DNA from 2 places in the Thermochromatium tepidum ATCC 43061 genome. Region 2 is predicted to be linked to the other one. Evidence: predicted binding sites of a transcription regulator. Region 2 holds the regulator's gene; the other holds the start of a gene.
The links. Region 2 encodes sigma-54, which starts transcription at its own class of promoters, with help from an activator protein. Its sites were predicted from a motif close to TGGCANGNTNCNTGCTT; they were not measured.
Positions count from the first base shown of each region.

Region 1: the regulator sigma-54 is predicted to act here: its motif matches at 4,055-4,071, upstream of fliE (flagellar hook-basal body complex protein FliE).

Region 1 covers NZ_CP039268.1:2,432,321-2,440,296, forward strand. The annotation lists gene E6P07_RS11220 (FliH/SctL family protein) at 1-842, opposite strand, end outside; gene fliG (flagellar motor switch protein FliG) at 839-1,855, opposite strand; gene fliF (flagellar basal-body MS-ring/collar protein FliF) at 1,842-3,467, opposite strand; gene fliE (flagellar hook-basal body complex protein FliE) at 3,608-3,946, opposite strand; gene E6P07_RS11240 (sigma-54 interaction domain-containing protein) at 4,136-5,509, opposite strand; gene E6P07_RS11245 (late competence development ComFB family protein) at 5,889-6,209, shown strand; gene E6P07_RS11250 (HDOD domain-containing protein) at 6,206-7,615, opposite strand; gene motA (flagellar motor stator protein MotA) at 7,779-7,976, shown strand, end outside.
Region 2 covers NZ_CP039268.1:2,326,998-2,334,973, reverse strand. The annotation lists gene ptsP (phosphoenolpyruvate--protein phosphotransferase) at 1-799, opposite strand, end outside; gene E6P07_RS10755 (HPr family phosphocarrier protein) at 796-1,065, opposite strand; gene E6P07_RS10750 (PTS sugar transporter subunit IIA) at 1,158-1,547, opposite strand; gene rapZ (RNase adapter RapZ) at 1,544-2,401, opposite strand; gene hprK (HPr(Ser) kinase/phosphatase) at 2,436-3,389, opposite strand; gene E6P07_RS10735 (PTS sugar transporter subunit IIA) at 3,414-3,863, opposite strand; gene hpf (ribosome hibernation-promoting factor, HPF/YfiA family) at 4,125-4,445, opposite strand; gene E6P07_RS10725 (RNA polymerase factor sigma-54) at 4,481-5,971, opposite strand; gene lptB (LPS export ABC transporter ATP-binding protein) at 6,050-6,775, opposite strand; gene lptA (lipopolysaccharide transport periplasmic protein LptA) at 6,772-7,272, opposite strand; gene lptC (LPS export ABC transporter periplasmic protein LptC) at 7,281-7,895, opposite strand; gene kdsC (3-deoxy-manno-octulosonate-8-phosphatase KdsC) at 7,892-7,976, opposite strand, start outside.

The DNA.
Region 1 (7,976 bases), 110 kb from region 2:
ACAAGGACCTCCCCTTCGGATTCGGGCCGGGGTTCAGGCATGGACCCAGCTGGGCGCTCTCCGACCGTCGTCTCGGTCCTTCCGGCCTCAGGGACTGACTCGGGCTCGGCCACCGGCTCGGGCGGCCCCAGTTCAGCCCAGATCGCCTCGATTCCCTGACGCAGCCGTGTCTCCAGGGTCGCGTCGATCCGGCTCGGGCCGCTGATCAGGATACAGCCGCCCGGCTCGACCTCGGGGTCAGCGATCCAGGTCAGCTGCTCGTCGTTGGCCTCGGCATAGGCGGCCAGAGGACCATGATCGCGCGGATTGATGTGAATCCGCAGCGGATGCTTGCGCGAGGGCAGCTGCTCGATCGATGCGCGCAGCACCTGCTGGATGAGCTCGGGCCGGGTGGTCAGCTCGGCCATGACCACGCGCCGCGCCAGCGCCGACACCAGTGCCAGCAGCTCGGGTTCTAGGGCATCGACCGACTCGGCCAGCGGATCGGCCAGGGCGCGCGCGATCCCCTCGAGCGCGGCCACCGTCTCGCGCAACGTCCGCTCCTGGGTCTCGCGCCACTCCCGCTCGCGCGCCTCGCGCTCGGCGCGTTCGGCCTCCGCCTCACGAGCGGCCTGCTCGCGCCCCTCGCGATAGCCCGCCTCATAGCCGTCGCGATAGCCGGCCTCGGCCCCCTTGCGCCGCGCCTCCGCCTCCAGGTTCGCAATCTCCTCTGGTGTGGGCGGCGGTGGCCCCTCGGGCTCGGGATTCACCACGGCATTCGGATCGAAGTCGACATCGGGCGGTAGCCAGCGCCGGATGTCGGCGGCCAGACGTGCGTCAGCGGACGAGATGAGGCGATTCACAGCATGGCCTCCCCACCCTTGCCGCCGAGCACGATCTGACCACTATCGGCCAGACGCCGCGCCACGGCCAGGATCTCCTTCTGCGCCGCCTCGACATCGCTGACGCGCACCGGGCCCTTGGTCTCCAGATCCTCGCGCAGCATCTCGGCAGCGCGCTTGGACATATTCTTGAAGATCTTGTCCCTGAGCTCTTCGTCAGCACCCTTGAGCGCCAATACCAGGGTCTCGGTATTGACCTCGCGCAGCAGGGTCTGGATACCGCGATCATCGACATCGACCAGATTGGCGAAGACGAACATCAGCTCCTGGATACGCTCGCTCAGGTCTTCGTCGACCTGCCGGACGCTCTCCATGATGGATGACTCACGCGTACCCTCCATGAAATTGAGGATATTGGCCGCGGTCTGCACCCCACCGATCATCGAGGACTTGGCCGTGCTCTTACCCGAGAGCTGGCTCTCTAGGATCTCATCGAGCTCTTGGAGGGCCGCCGGCTGCACGCCGTCGAGGGTGGCAATGCGCAGGATGATATCGGACTGCATACGTTCGGGGAGATACGAGAGGGTCTCGGCCGACTGGTCTGGATCCAGGTGCGAGAGCACGATGGCCACGATCTGCGGATGCTCGTGGCGGATCATCTCGGCGATGGCGCGCGGGTCGAGCCACTTGAGCGCCTCAAGCCCCCTGGAGTTGCGACCGATCAGGATCCGATCGATCAGACCGGCTGCCTTCTCGTCCCCCAGGGCCGAGCGCAGTACGTTGCGGACATAGTCATCGGCCCCGATGCCGAGCGCGGTTTGGTCCTGGATCAGCTCGGAGAATTCCTTGAGCACGGCATCGATGTCGCTGCGCGTGACCCGCTCCAACGAGGCCATGGCCGTACCGATCTTCTGCACCTCCTTGGGCCCCATGTGACGCAACAGCTCAGCGGCACATTCCTCGCCGAGGCTCATCATAAAGATAGCAACCCGCTCAGCACCGCTTTTCTTTTTATCCGTTTTATCCGTTGCCATCTTCGGCCAACCACTGTTTCATGACCTGGACCACGCGCTTGGGATCCTGGCGCACCATCTCGCGCACTGCCTCGAGGTCGAGTTGCTGGCGATCCGGCCCCTTCGGCCCTATGAGTGCCGCAATGGCCGAAGGCTCGTGCGTCAGCGACACGATCTCTTCGCCTTCCTCGCCCTCGGCTTCGCCCTCGCCTTGGGTCTCGTCCGTCAGCGCGGGCACCTCCTCGCCTTCTTCCAATGCCTCGGGTTCAGGCGGCTTGGGCAGGATCTGATTGAGTGCCGGCTTGACGACGGCCAGTATCACGATGAGTGCCAGCAGCAATCCGCCAATGATCTTGACCAGTTCCAGGAACCAGGGTTGGGTCCAGATCGGCTCTGCCGGTGTGTCCGGCTCAGGCACAAAGGAGACCGAGCCGACCTGGAGCGAGTCGCCGCGCGCCTCATTAAAGCCGATGGCCTCACGCACCAGATTGCGGATAGTTTCCATCTCGGCCTCGGAACGCGGCACACGCACAGGCTCGCCGGCCTCGTTGACCTGGTCGACATAGTCGACCACCACCGCCGCCGTGATACGTCGCACACTGCCGGGCGTCTCCTTGATGTGGGCAATGGAGCGATCGACCTCGTAGTTGCGAGTCGTCTGCTGGCTACGGCTGCTCGGTACCACCGTATTGGCCTGAGCCTGTTGCTGCTGACCGACTACGCCGCCCGCCGGCGGCTGATTGGTCAGGGCCCCCGGGATCCCGCCGACGAGCGGATCGGCACCGATGCGCTCTTCTTCGTTCAGCTGTTCGGAACGAATCGCCGTCTTGTCCGGATCATAGGACTCTTGAGTGCGTTCGACACGCGAAAAATCCAGATCTGCGACCACCTGCACCCTTAACCGGTCACGTCCGACGACGGGCTCAAGCAGCGTCAGAACCCGTTCGACATAGCGTGACTCGACGCGATGCGCGTAGTCGAGCTGATCGAGTGCCAGACGCTCCTCGCGCTCCTGGTCGTTGGCGGTCAACAGCCGCCCGGACTGATCGACTACAGTCACCCGTTCGGGGGTAAGCTCCGGTATGCTGGAGGAGACCAGATGCACGATGGCCCCGACCTGCTGCTCGGTCAGCTCGCGATTGCCTTTGAGGTGGACGACCACCGAGGCACTCGGCGGCACACGCTCGCGCACGAACACCGAACGCTCGGCACGGGCGATGTGCACCCGTGCCCTTTCAACCGGCTCGAGCGCGGCGATGGATCGGCCCAGCTCGCCCTCGATGGCGCGCTGGTAGCGAGCCCCCTCGATCAGACGGCTGGTGCCGAAACCAGACTCCTGCTGGAGGAGCTCGAAACCGATGTCGGCCTGTTTCGGCAGGCCCTGCCCGGCGAGCAATAAGCGTGTCTCGGCCACGCGCTGCTGCGGGATCTCGATGCGTCCAGAATTGTTGTCGACCCGATAGGGCACACCTAGCCCGGTCAGGGCCTCCATGATCTTAGCGGCCTCGGTGGCCTCAAGCTGGCTGAAGAGCGGCACATAGGTCGGTCTGAGCGCCCAAAACAGGATGGCCACGACCGCCACCAGTCCGCCGGCGAGCATGCTGATGAGCGCGATCTGGCGCCCGACCGGCATCTCCCGAAAGCCCTGGAGACCAAGCGCCAGGCGCCCGCCCAGGGTATTCGGATCGGCGGATGGGGGTTGATCCTGAGTTGGATTCTCGGTGATGGCGGTATCGATGGCGGCCATATCGGGCTAACCCTAGATGCCTCGACCTAAACCTGCATGCTCATGACTTCTTGATAGGCCGACAACAACCGGTTGCGCACCTGGTTGGTTGCCTCAAACGCGATACTGGCCCGGTTCATGGCCACCATGACCTGGGGTAGGCCGACCTCCTTGTCGCCCAGTTCGAAACGTGTCTGCAAGGTTGTGGATTCCTGCTGAATTGCATTGACGTCGCGAATGGCGTCGCGCAATTTGGCGGCAAAATCGTCATTCATGCCGCGCCCTTCCTTGACCTCGGCGATCGGCGCCACGGTCTCGACACGACCCGACTGGGCAAGCGCACGCATCTGCGCCAGCACATTCTGGATCTGCATCTCGCCGCTCATCACTCTAGGAAACTCCTGGCTCATGCCTCTTAGGGTCGAGGCCCGTCACCGCACCGTCCCGCGTCGATTCGTCGGGGGAAACGGCCATCACGTGGATTGCAAGGAGATAAGCAAATTGGATGCCGACGCCAGTCGGCACAGACGGGACTCAAAACGACGTCTTTTTGACGCTCGGGTCAGGAGCCTGTCTTAAAGATCGAGATCCGCAGATTCGTCGCGCGCGTCACGCTCCAGCCCGAACTTGCGCATCCGCTCGACGAGGGTGGTGCGGCGCATCCCGAGCCGGCGCGCCGCCCGGGCGACGACGAAGCCGTTCTGTTCGAGCGCGGTCTGGATCATACGCCGCTCCAGATCGTTGAGATACTCGCGCATCTCGGTACCCTCGGGCGGCAACAGATCCTCGCCGAGTCCGGGTGGCGCACCGCTCAGGGGCGACCCCGACGCCCTGCGTCCATCCGGCACGAGCTCCAGACCCTCGGGCCGAAAGCGACCGGGCAGCTGCGCCAGGTCGACGAGCTGATCTGGATACATGATGGAGAGCTGCTCGAGCAGATTGGCCAGCTCACGCACATTGCCAGGCCAGGTCTGTGCACTCAGGTGCTCCAGCACGCGCGGGGTGAGCCGGGCCGGCCTGCCGCCCTGCTCGCGCAGACGCGCCTCAAGGTTGGCGATCAACAAGGGGATGTCGCTGGCGCGCTCGCGCAGCGCCGGTAGCTCGATCGGGAAGACATTGAGCCTAAAGAACAGATCCTGGCGGAAGAGCCCGGCCGCGACGGCCTCCTCGAGATTGCGATGGGTGGCCGAGATGATGCGCGCATTGGTCTGGATGGGTTTGTTGGAGCCGACGCGCTCGAAGGTGCGCTCCTGGAGGACGCGCAGCAGCTTGACCTGCATCGGCAGCGGCATGTCGCCGATCTCATCGAGGAAGAGCACGCCGTCACCGGCCAGCTCGAAACGACCGGCGCGCGCCGTGAAGGCACCGGTGAAGGCGCCCTTCTCATGACCGAAGAGCTCGCTCTCGAGCAGATCGCTCGGGATCGCCCCACAGTTGACGGCGACGAAGGGCTTGTCGGCGCGATTGGATGCAGCGTGGATGGCGCGCGCGACCACCTCCTTGCCCGATCCCGTCTCGCCGAGGATGAGCACGGTCGCATCGGTGCGGGCGACCTGGGCGATCAGACGCTTGACATTCAGCATCCGCGGATGCTGACCGACCAGGTCGATCCCAGACGGCGGCTCCGGCTCGGATTCGACCTGCAGGCGTTGCAGGACCTGAATCACCAGACCGGGGGTCAGAGGCGTGTTGACGACATAGGCGCGTCCATCGGTCCGGACCGTGCTGCCGTCGAGCGGCTGGCAGACGAGCGGCGGACGCGCAGACGCCGGCAGACACGCCAGTACCCGCGCGACGCCGTCGGCCGTGTCACAGACCCAGAGCGCCGCCAGGTCTGCGTTTACGGATGCCTCCGGACGTGCGAGATCACACACCTCGCATCCCAGGAACTCCAGAACATGCCGCGTGGCGAGACGCGCGGACTCATCGCCATACAGACCGATTCTCATCACCGAGCGTTTTCCCCTCTCTCCCCTCAAGCCAGCCGTAACGAATGAGAACTGAGCGGCCGCGCTCCTATTAACGCGACCCTAAAAGGGATATGGATCGCGCCTTACGGCGCTCCCGCCATCCTCGCGCCTTACGGCACCCCTAAAAAACCCGCCGACCCGCTCCTCCGAGATCCACCTTGACAGGGCCAAGGCGTGAAATCGTTCTATGGTTCACGCCTTCCCGGAAGACCGCTCGAGGCATGTTTTAGCCTCTTGGCCCGATGGTCTTTATGGGCGATCTTAATAACTGCTCCAGGGACAGTGGATAAAGTCATTCAGCAAGACCAGATCCAGTCTTGTAAGATGATGTGATCGACAGATTGTCTGAGTTGAGATCATGCTCGCGAATATCCAGAACTATTACGAACCCCTGGTCATGCAGTCCATCCGGGACAAGCTCTCGGGGCGAGACGAGGAATACGACGCCGACCTCGTGGCCGACCTCGCCTGCCTGGCGCTCAATGCGCTGCCGGCCCGTTATGTGCGCCACACGGTGGACCTCTGGTCCCATCTCGGGGACAGCGAACGCGCCGCTGTGTCTCGCGAGGTCGAGGAGGCCGTCGAGTCCGCGTTCGTTGTGATGCGCCGCCGTCGCGAAGCGCGCCGCACCGAGATCGAAGCCCAGGAACCGTCCAAGACCCGCCTGCCCTGGACCTAACCAGAGGGCGAGCACGGGCCGAGACACTCCAAGGCCCTCTCGGCGAGCGCCGACAGCTCCAAGAACCCCTGATAGGCGCGAGCGTCGAGCGCACAGTCGGACGATCGGCGATCGGCATAGACCAGTCCGACCGGACGGCCCGCCACCCACACCGAGCGCGCCATGAAATGCCCCACAGACGTCAAGTTCTTGACGTCTGTAGGCACCTGGTCGCTCAGTTCGGCGTGGTTCGCCTCGTTCATCCACAGCGCCCCGGGTGCCGCCATCAGTTGGGCGAAGATTCCGCCCCGGTCGAGCGACAGACTAAAACGATTAAAGCGAGGCTCAAAATCCGTGCCGACGAGCTGCTCGGCCCTCAGGGTCTGCCGAGGCAGATCGAAGGCCGCGTAGACGACCCGATTCAGCCCGAGGCCGCGATGGAGTCCATGCAGCCAGGCCAGGATAAGCCTCTCGCGGTCGTTGATCCGATCGGCAGACAAGGCCCTGGCGGCACGCATCCACTCATCGGCACGTGGCGCTAGACAGAAGGGCGCCGCGCACAGACGATCAAGCCGCGCCGGCTCATCGCGCGGCAATGCCTCCAGCGGCCTCAGACCGTACAACAGCGCACGCTGGTTGAACCGACCGATCACCCGATCGAGTCGGTCGAACAGCGTCATCGGATCGCATCCAAGCAATTCCGAGACCAATTCCAGATCCCGCCCCTGCCCTGCATGCCGCCAACCGGCGAAGGCATGGCGCGCGATCTGGTTTGCCAGCATCACGTACAGCGGGCGCGGGTGGCGCGCGTTACGTCCGCGCATCGACTCGCGCGCCATCTCGGGCAGATTCCAGGCGCAGGCCAGGCCGTAGCCTAGCGCCTCCAGGCTCAGGCTGAGCGTCACGTATTCGGCCTCGTGTGGCAGGACGTGAGCGCACTCCATCATGTCCAGGTAACGGTCGATCCGGGCATCGCCATGCGCCAGCAGATACAGCTCGCCGAGGTTGTTGAGCAGGGCCGCGAGCGCGATCTCGGTCGGCACACGGTCACGGTCGATTTCGGCCCAGTCCAGGGCCAGCAGGGCGGCGAGCAAGGCCCGGCCGCAACCATGCTGATAATGCCTGAGTCGCTTGGCATCGAGCACATCCTCGGCCAGCGGGGCCTGGCGCTCGAGCTCCGCCAGCGTGTGCGTGCCAAGCATGTGGATGGCGTCCTCGAGCGTAGCGATCTCGAATCTGAAATGGCGATGCTCGACAGTGTTGGCACGCTGCAGAACGCGCAGCGCCAACCCGGGATCGCTCATCACCACCAGCGCGATACGCCCAAGCGATGCCCCTTTGTCAGACAGCACCCGCGCCAGCTCGTGGCGCGTGCGCGCCTGCACCGGCAGCTCATCGAGCCGGGCCGTTGCGATCAATTCGTCCAACCATCGCGATCCCATCGCGTCTTGAAACCTCAAACCGAATCATGGACGCCACCGGATGGGTGGGCATACGCTCGACGGGTGCTATATTAACGGGCACACGAAAGGCGCGTCATGCGTTCTCGCCCCCAGCCCCATCCGCCAGCGGCTCGGATAACAGATCCACGTGAACTTCATCCTGGGTTCGATCATCGTCGTCGCCTCCGTCTTGGGTGGCTTTGCCGCCGGCGGCGGACACGTCATCGCGCTCTGGCAACCCTTCGAACTGGTCATCATCCTGGGCGCGGCCGGGGGTGGCTTTGTTATCGCCAATCCGATGGGTGTGGTCATCCAGTCGCTCAAGTCTATCCCCGCGCTCTTTTCC
Region 2 (7,976 bases):
GGCGGCTGACGAGGGCGCGCAGGCGACCCTGACGTGCCTGGATCGCGCTGAGGCGCCGACGGTAGTCGGCGATGAGTTGCGCGTCGGCGTTGGCGATGACGGTGCCGCTGGCGCTGTCAACGATCAGCAGTTCCCCGGGGCGCAGATAGCGGCTGATGTCGTGTAGCCCCATGACCGCAGGTACGCCGAGACTGCGCGCCAGGATCGCGGTATGCGACATGGGTCCGCCGTACTCGGTCACGAAGGCCACGGCGCCGCGATGATGCAGCAGGATGGCGTCGGCGGGCATGAGGTCGCGCGCCACCACGACATGGCCGGCCAGATCCTGCTGCGCCAGATTCGGTTCGTTCGACTCGCCGCGCAGAAAGCTCTGGATCTGGCGCACGACATGCTCGATATCGTCGCGGCGTGTGCGCAAATAGGGGTCATCCATGCGATCGAAGACCGCGATTAGGATGTCGCGCTGGCGTTGCAGCGCCCATTCGGCGGTGCATAGCTGCTCGGCCACGAGATGGCGCACGCCGTCGATGAGCGCCGTGTCCTCGAGCATGAGCAGATGGGTGTCGATGAATTCGACGATTTCAATCGGTGTGTCCGGCGGGATCTGGGCATGCACCCGTTTGAGCGCGCGGCGTGCCGCCTCGACCGCCAGATCGAAGCGAGCGATCTCGTCCTGGATCTCGTCGGCGCGGATCGGCGTTTGGGTCAAGATCCTTTGTCCTTTGATGTCGATGAAGGCCGGACCCAGCGCGATCGCATTCGACGCGCCGATCCCGATACCCTGGAAGGCGAGGGTCACTCTGGTTCTCCGAAGCGGTCCAGTATGAGTTGCTCGATAGCGGCTATGGCCTCCTCTTCGTCCCTGCCTGTGATCTCGACCGTGATCCTGCTGCCCTGACTGGCAGCCAGCATCATGATCCCCATGATGCTCTTGCCGTTGACGCTTTGGCCGCAGCGCTCGAGCATGATCTCGCTCTCGAAGCGATTGGCGCATTGCACCAGCTTGGCCGAGGCCCGCGCGTGCAGCCCGAGCTTGTTGCGGATCTCGAGTTCTCGGCGAATCATCTAGTTGTGATCCTTCTGATCTTTAAGATTAGTACCCAAACTGCCTTTGGATGCGTTGGAATCGACCAGGTGGCCTGCGGATCAAGCCGGACTCAGTTGCCACGGCGCACACCGTCGCGACCGCCGCTGAGGGCCTTTTCGGCCAGATGGTCGAGATCGAGCGCGGCATAATTGAGGGTGCGCAGCAGCATGGGCAGGTTCAGACCGCTGACCACACGCACCTGGGCGCGCGAGTCGGCGAACGCACGTGCGACATTGGCCGGTGTGGCACCATAGAGATCGGTTAGCACCAGTAAGCCCTCGCCCTGGTCAAGGGTCTCGGCCAGACACCGGCAACGGTCGAGGATCTCATCGGGTGGGGTGTCGTTGACGACCTCACAGCAGGCGATCCCGTCCGGCACCCGGCCGAGGATCTCGCTGGCGATACGCAACAGATCCTCCCCGAGGGGACGATGGGTAAGGAGCAGGATACCGACGCTCACGCCAGCTCCCGATGACGGACGATGACCCTATGACCGAGTGACTTCAGGTGCTCGCCGAGCCATTCGGTCATGTAGACCGAACGATGCTGACCACCGGTGCAGCCGATGGCGATGGTCAGATAGCTGCGCCCGTCGGTCTCGAATCGGGGAACCCAGCGCTCGAAGAAGGCGAGGATATCGGCGCGCATCTCCAGCGCCTGGGGGCTGGATTCGATAAAGCGCGCCACCCTGGGATCCAGCCCGGTGAGCATCCTGAGCTCGGCCTCCCAGTGCGGATTGGGCAGACAGCGCACATCGAGCACGAAGTCGACGTCGGGCGGCACGCCATGCTTGAAGCCGAAGGACTGGAGCAGGATCGAGATCCGGGGCGACTCTCCGCTCAGCAGCCAGCCACGTACCAGGTCGCGCAGCTCATGCATATTGGTTCTGGTGGTGTCGAGCACCAGGTCGGCGTGCCGACGCACCGGCTGCAGGAATTCCTGTTCAAGCTGGATGGCCTCGCGGAGCGGGCGGTCGCCATTGGTGAGTGGATGACGACGGCGGGTCTCGCTATAGCGCTGGATCAGGATCTCCAGCGCGGTCTCCAGAAAGAGCACACGGCAGTCGATCCCGCGCTCGCGGGCGACGCGCACCAGTTCAGGAAGTTGGCGCAGTGCCGCGAGATTGCCGCGCGCGTCGATGCCGACCGCCGTCTTGCCGAAGGACTCGTCGAGCGTCTCGCGCAACCCGAACACCAGATCCTGGAGCAGGAAAAAGGGCAGATTGTCGATGCAGTAGAAGCCCATGTCCTCCAGCGTGTGGAGCGCAATGCTCTTACCGGAACCGGACAGACCGCTGAGGATGATCAGCTGCATGGGCGGGTCTCCTGTCGAGCGATTTGGCATAGGATCAGTCGCGGGCGACGGGTGGATCGGGTCGGTCCAGATGAATGGCGCGCGCCTGGCGGTCGATGAAGTCCACGCCGGCATCATAGCCGCGGATGCGCAGGATCTGATGTCTGACGGCCGCCTCCACCAGGATCGCCAGGTTGCGACCCGGGGCGACCGGCATGACGATCTTGGGGATGGCCACGCCCAGCACATTCATGGCCGATAGACTGCCGGTGAGCCTGTCGATGCACTCGAGTTCGGTTTGGGCCAGCGGCTGGAGATCGATGACGAGGTTGAGCGTCTTGTTACGTAGGACTGCGCCCTCGCCGAACATGGCGCGGATGTTGAGGATCCCTAGACCGCGTACCTCCAGGAAATCTCTAAGCGTCTCCGGACAGCTCCCCTCGATCACTTCAGGGGCGATGCGGGCGAAACGCGGTGCATCGTCGGCGATGAGCCGATGGCCGCGGGTAATGAGATCGAGCGCGAGCTCGCTCTTGCCGACGGCCGGCGCGCCGATCAGGAGCACGCCCATCCCAAGCACCTCGATGAAGACGCCGTGGATGGTCTTGCGCTCGGCCAGGGCCTGGGTGAGGAAATAGCGCAGATGGTTGATGAGTTCCTGATCGCCGAGCAGCGACCCGAGCAGGGGGGTCTGGGTTGAGCGGGCGCGCTCGCAGAAATCGGCCCCCGGTTCCAGTCCATCGCTGAAGATCACGGCGGCGGGCCGGTCGGCGAAGAGCTTGTCGAGCGCCTCGTCGTGGGCGGTGCGTCCAAGTGCCGCCAGGTAACGTTGTTCGGGGGGGCCGACGACCTGGAGTCGATTGGGGTGGATGAGGTTGAGCGAGCCGATCAGCGACTGCTCTGGGTCCACCCCGCGCAACGGACGAGGGGTCTGGGGTTCTGGGGTCAGCCAGCGCAGCTTGAGCTGGGCGCCGGTCTGGATGACGACGCTCTGGAGGCTGTCGATCATGCGAATCGGGCGGGTCGCATGGGTCTAGAAGGCGCTCAGGACGTGCAGGATCTCGGCAGGCGAGGTGGCTTCACGCAGTCGAGCGCGCACGTTCGGGTCGCTAAACAGGCTGGCTAGGTGTGCCAAAAGCCGCAGATGCTCCTCGTTGGCCAACTCGGGCACAAGCAGCGCGAAGGCCAGATCGACCGGCTCGCCATCTGCCGCGTCGTAATCGACGCCCCGGACGGTTTGCACGAAGGCACCGATCGCCTCGCCGACGTCCTTCATGCGCGCATGGGGCAGGGCGATGCCATGGCCGAGTCCGGTACTGCCCAGGCGCTCACGCTCGAGCAGATGCTCGAAGACGGTCTCGGGCTGGAGCCTGGGATGATCCCTGGCCAGGAGTTCGGCGAGGGTCTCGAGCAGACGCTTCTTGCTGGCGATCTCGAGACCGCATCCGATACGGGCTTCGTTGATCAGGTCAGGGCCGAACATGGCTCCAACTCCTGTTGACCGCCGACGCGCCCGCAGGTGGTCGGGGGTAATGGCTGATCCAACCAGGATGCTGCTGGCATTCGATGCTGGTCATAGATTGGGGTACCTCGGGCGGACGGGCGCACTTGGTGCCTGATCGCTCTGTCGTGTTCTCGATGTAAAGACACCTCAGGCGCCGGCGGCACCGGCCACCGAGGTGTGATGGGTGTTGCCTCCATCACCTCGGAAGACACGGCTTCCAAGGTACTGGAGAGGCCGATCTCATTCCGCTTCGGCCGTCTTGACGGCTCCGCCGCGGTGACTGCTCTTCTTCTCCTTGTAGCGGATGACCTGGCGATCGAGCTTGTCGACCAGGCTGTCGATGGCCGCATACATGTCCTCGTGCACAGAGTCGGCGAAGACCTTGCCGCCATTGACATGGAGTGTGGCCTCGGCCTTCTGCTCGAGCTTTTCGACGCTCAGGACGACATGGGCGTTGATGACGTGGTCGAAGTGGCGTGCCAGACGCTCGAATTTGCTGTCGACATAGGACTTCAGCGCATCGGTGACGTCGATGTGATGACCCGTCAGATTGATTTGCATCATTAAACTCCTTGATAAAGAATCAAACAGCCTGTTTAAGCCAGGCGTTTGCGCTCACTCGAGGCCGGGATACCCATAGCCTCACGGTATTTGGCGACTGTGAGGCGTGCGACGTCGATGCCCTGTCTTGCCAGTTCCTCAGCGATCTTGTTGTCGCTGAGAGGTCTGCGCGGGGATTCTCCCGCGATCAGCTTGCGGATCAGGGCGCGGATCGCCGTCGACGAGCACTCGCCGCCAGAGGTGGTATTGACGTGGGACGAGAAGAAATACTTGAGCTCGAATGTGCCTCGGGGTGTATGCATGTATTTTTGCGTGGTCACCCGTGAAATGGTCGACTCGTGCAGATTCAGGGCCTCGGCGATGTCGCGCAGCACCATGGGCCGCATCCCCACTTCGCCGTATTCGAGGAAGTCCTGCTGCATCTCCACGATCTTGGCGCCCACGCGCAGTACAGTTTCGTTGCGGCTTGCCAGGCTTTTGATGAACCAGCGCGCCTCCTGGAGGTGACTCTTGAGCGTCTGGCCATCGCTGCTCTGGTCGGCGCGGCGTACCAGGCGCGCATAGTCGGCGTTGACCCTGAGTCTGGGGGTGATGTCAGGGTTCAACTCGACCTGCCAGCGGCCATCCTTCTTACGCACAAAGATGTCGGGTACAACGTACTCCGAGGGCGTCTCTGCGAGCAAGCGGCCCGGCTTCGGGTTGAGCCGGCGGATGAGATCGAGCGCCTGGGTCAGGTCGTCCTCGGGCGCCTTGAGCAGGCGTGAGAGGGCCGTGACGTCGCCGCGCGGCAGATGTTCGAATCCGGCCTCGCACACGGCGATGGCCAGGTTGCGCCAGGGCGTTTCGGGCGACAGCTGGCGCAGCTGGATCAACAGGCACTCGCGCGGATTGCGCGCCCCGACGCCAGCTGGGTCGAGTGACTGGACGCGATGGATCTGGGTCTCGACTTCATCGGCGCCGATCGTGGGATCGGCGAGTGTGGCCACCAGTTCATCGACATCGGCGCGCAGATAGCCGTTGGCATCGATGGCGTCGACCACGGCCTGGGCGATCATGAAATCGCGCTCGCTCAAACGGCTGAGATTCAGCTGCCAGATCAAATGATCCCAGAGCGTCTGCGGACGTGAGCGGTTCGACAGTGGGTCCTGGTCTGTGTCATCCCTCATGCCGTGGGCCGTTGGCGGCAGGTAGCTGTCGAAGACGTCGGTCCATTGGGTATCGACCGGCAGCTCCTCCGGTATCTCATACGACTCGGCTTGTACCTCGCGTTCCAGGAGCCACTCGGACTCGGATGCGCTAGAACCGAAGGGATCATCTTCGAGCTGGGTCAGAGGGGAATCTTCCAGTGACTCCGCCTCGAGCGGTTCGGATTCCTCGCCTTCTTCAAGCATCAGATTGCTTTCGAGCGCCTCCTGGATCTCGCGCTGCAACTCGAGCGTTGACAGCTGCAGCAGTTTGATCGCTTGCTGCAACTGGGGCGTCATCGTGAGTTGCTGATTGAGTCGAAGCTGAAGGGATGGCTTCATCGATCGAGTTGGCGTCCGAACTGTGGTCTGTCTATTGCTGTTTAAGCCATCATGGGGTGTCCGTAATCTGAGTCTAGTCTACATGGAAAAATCGGCACCTAGATAGACATCGCGCACCCGCTGGTTGGCCAACAACTCGGCCGGTTCGCCGGCGGCGATCACGGTGCCGCTGCCGATGATGTAGCCATGGTCGCAGATGGCGAGCGTCTCGCGCACATTGTGATCGGTGATGAGTACCCCGATGGAGCGATCACGCAGATGGGTGACGATGGATTTGATGTCGCCGACGGCGATCGGATCGATACCAGCGAAGGGCTCGTCGAGCAGCATCACCCTGGGTTCAACCGCCAGGGCGCGGGCGATCTCCAGCCGGCGGCGCTCGCCACCCGAGAGGCTGAGGGCGAGCGAGTCGGCCACATGGGCGATGCCCAGGTCCTCGAGCAGACGCTCACCGCGTTCCTCGCGTTCGGCGCGCTTGAGATCGCGCCGCGTCTCGAGGATGGCCAGGATATTCTCGCGGGCAGTCAGCTTGCGAAAGACCGAGGGTTCCTGGGGTAGGTAACTCAGACCGGCGCGCGCCCGGGCGTGCATGGGCAGCCGGGTAAGGTCGCGCCCGTCGAGCAGGATGCGACCCTGGTCGGCATGGATCAGACCGACGATCAGATAAAAGCAGGTCGTCTTGCCGGCGCCGTTCGGCCCGAGCAGGCCCACGACCTTACCCGGCTCGACCTTGACACTGACATCCTGGAGCACCTGACGACTGCCGTAGCGCTTCATCAGGTGTTCGGCGCTCAGACCGCTCATGAGGCATCCGGGGTGATGGTGATCTTGACCCGACCTGCGCCGCCGGCACGGAAACGGGCCCTGGCCCGGTCGTAGAGGATGCGCTCCCCCGTGAGACGGTCCTCGCCCTGGATCAGCAGACCCTCACCGATCAGCACCAGCTCGTCCTTGTCAGCGTCGTATTCCATGCGCTTGGCAAACGCCCGGACCTCGCCCTGATCGTCGTCGAGCAATTGTTTGTAGCTGGCCGGCGTGCCGAGGGCGATGATCAGACGCGGGCGGCGGTCCTCGCGATGATAGACAGTGACATGGTCGGCGCGCAGCTGCATGCTGCCCTGTTCGACCTGGACCTGACCGACATAGATGCTGGTGTTGTCGGACTCGCGGACCTCGACCTCATCGGCCTCGATATAGATCGGCTGTTTGCTGTCGGTTTCGAGCGACCAGGCGTTTGCGCCCAGACCAAGACCGACCAGAAGGCCGAGTAGCGGCAGCCACTTGGAAAAGCTGGAGGACATGGGACGTCTCATGGTGCCGAACGGTGTTCGGGTTGGGGTGAGAGCCGGATGTGGGCACGACCTTGGAGGCTGACGCGCGAGTTGTCTTCCAGATACCAGAGCTTCATACCCTTGGCGGTGATCGAGTCGCCGTCGCTGTCGATGGTTACCGGACGATCGGTCTCGGCCAGCCCGGTCTGGCGCCAGATGACCATGGCTTCGGTCCGCAGATGGAGCGCTCGCCCTGTGGCATCCCCTTCACGATCGAGATGCACGTCCCCGATCAGATGCACCTGATCACCGCCGGCCCGCACCTGGCCCCGGCGTGCTCGGGCAAACCAGGGCGGTCCGTCGGGGCGATAGAGCACCAGGTGCGGCTCGTCGAGTTCAGAGAGATCCTCGTCGGCATAATGGCGCAGTTGCTTGGCGCTCAGACGCCGGCTCGGGCGGCCTGTGGCGTCGGTCTCCAGGGCCGAGAGCTGCTGGACGATAGCGTCCGGGCGTCGCTCGCGCGGCGGGCGCACCGCATCGTCCTCGTGCAGCGAGCGCCACTGCCACCAGGCCGCGAGTCCCAAGAGCGCGAAGCCGGCCCCAAGCAGCCATGGGCGACGCGCCCCAGACCGACGCTCGGCGAATTGGATCATGCGTAGGAGGCCAGCAAGGGGGCGAGCCGGCCTTGGGCGTCGAGGATGAGCTCGCAGACCTCGCGCGCCGCACCGCGTCCG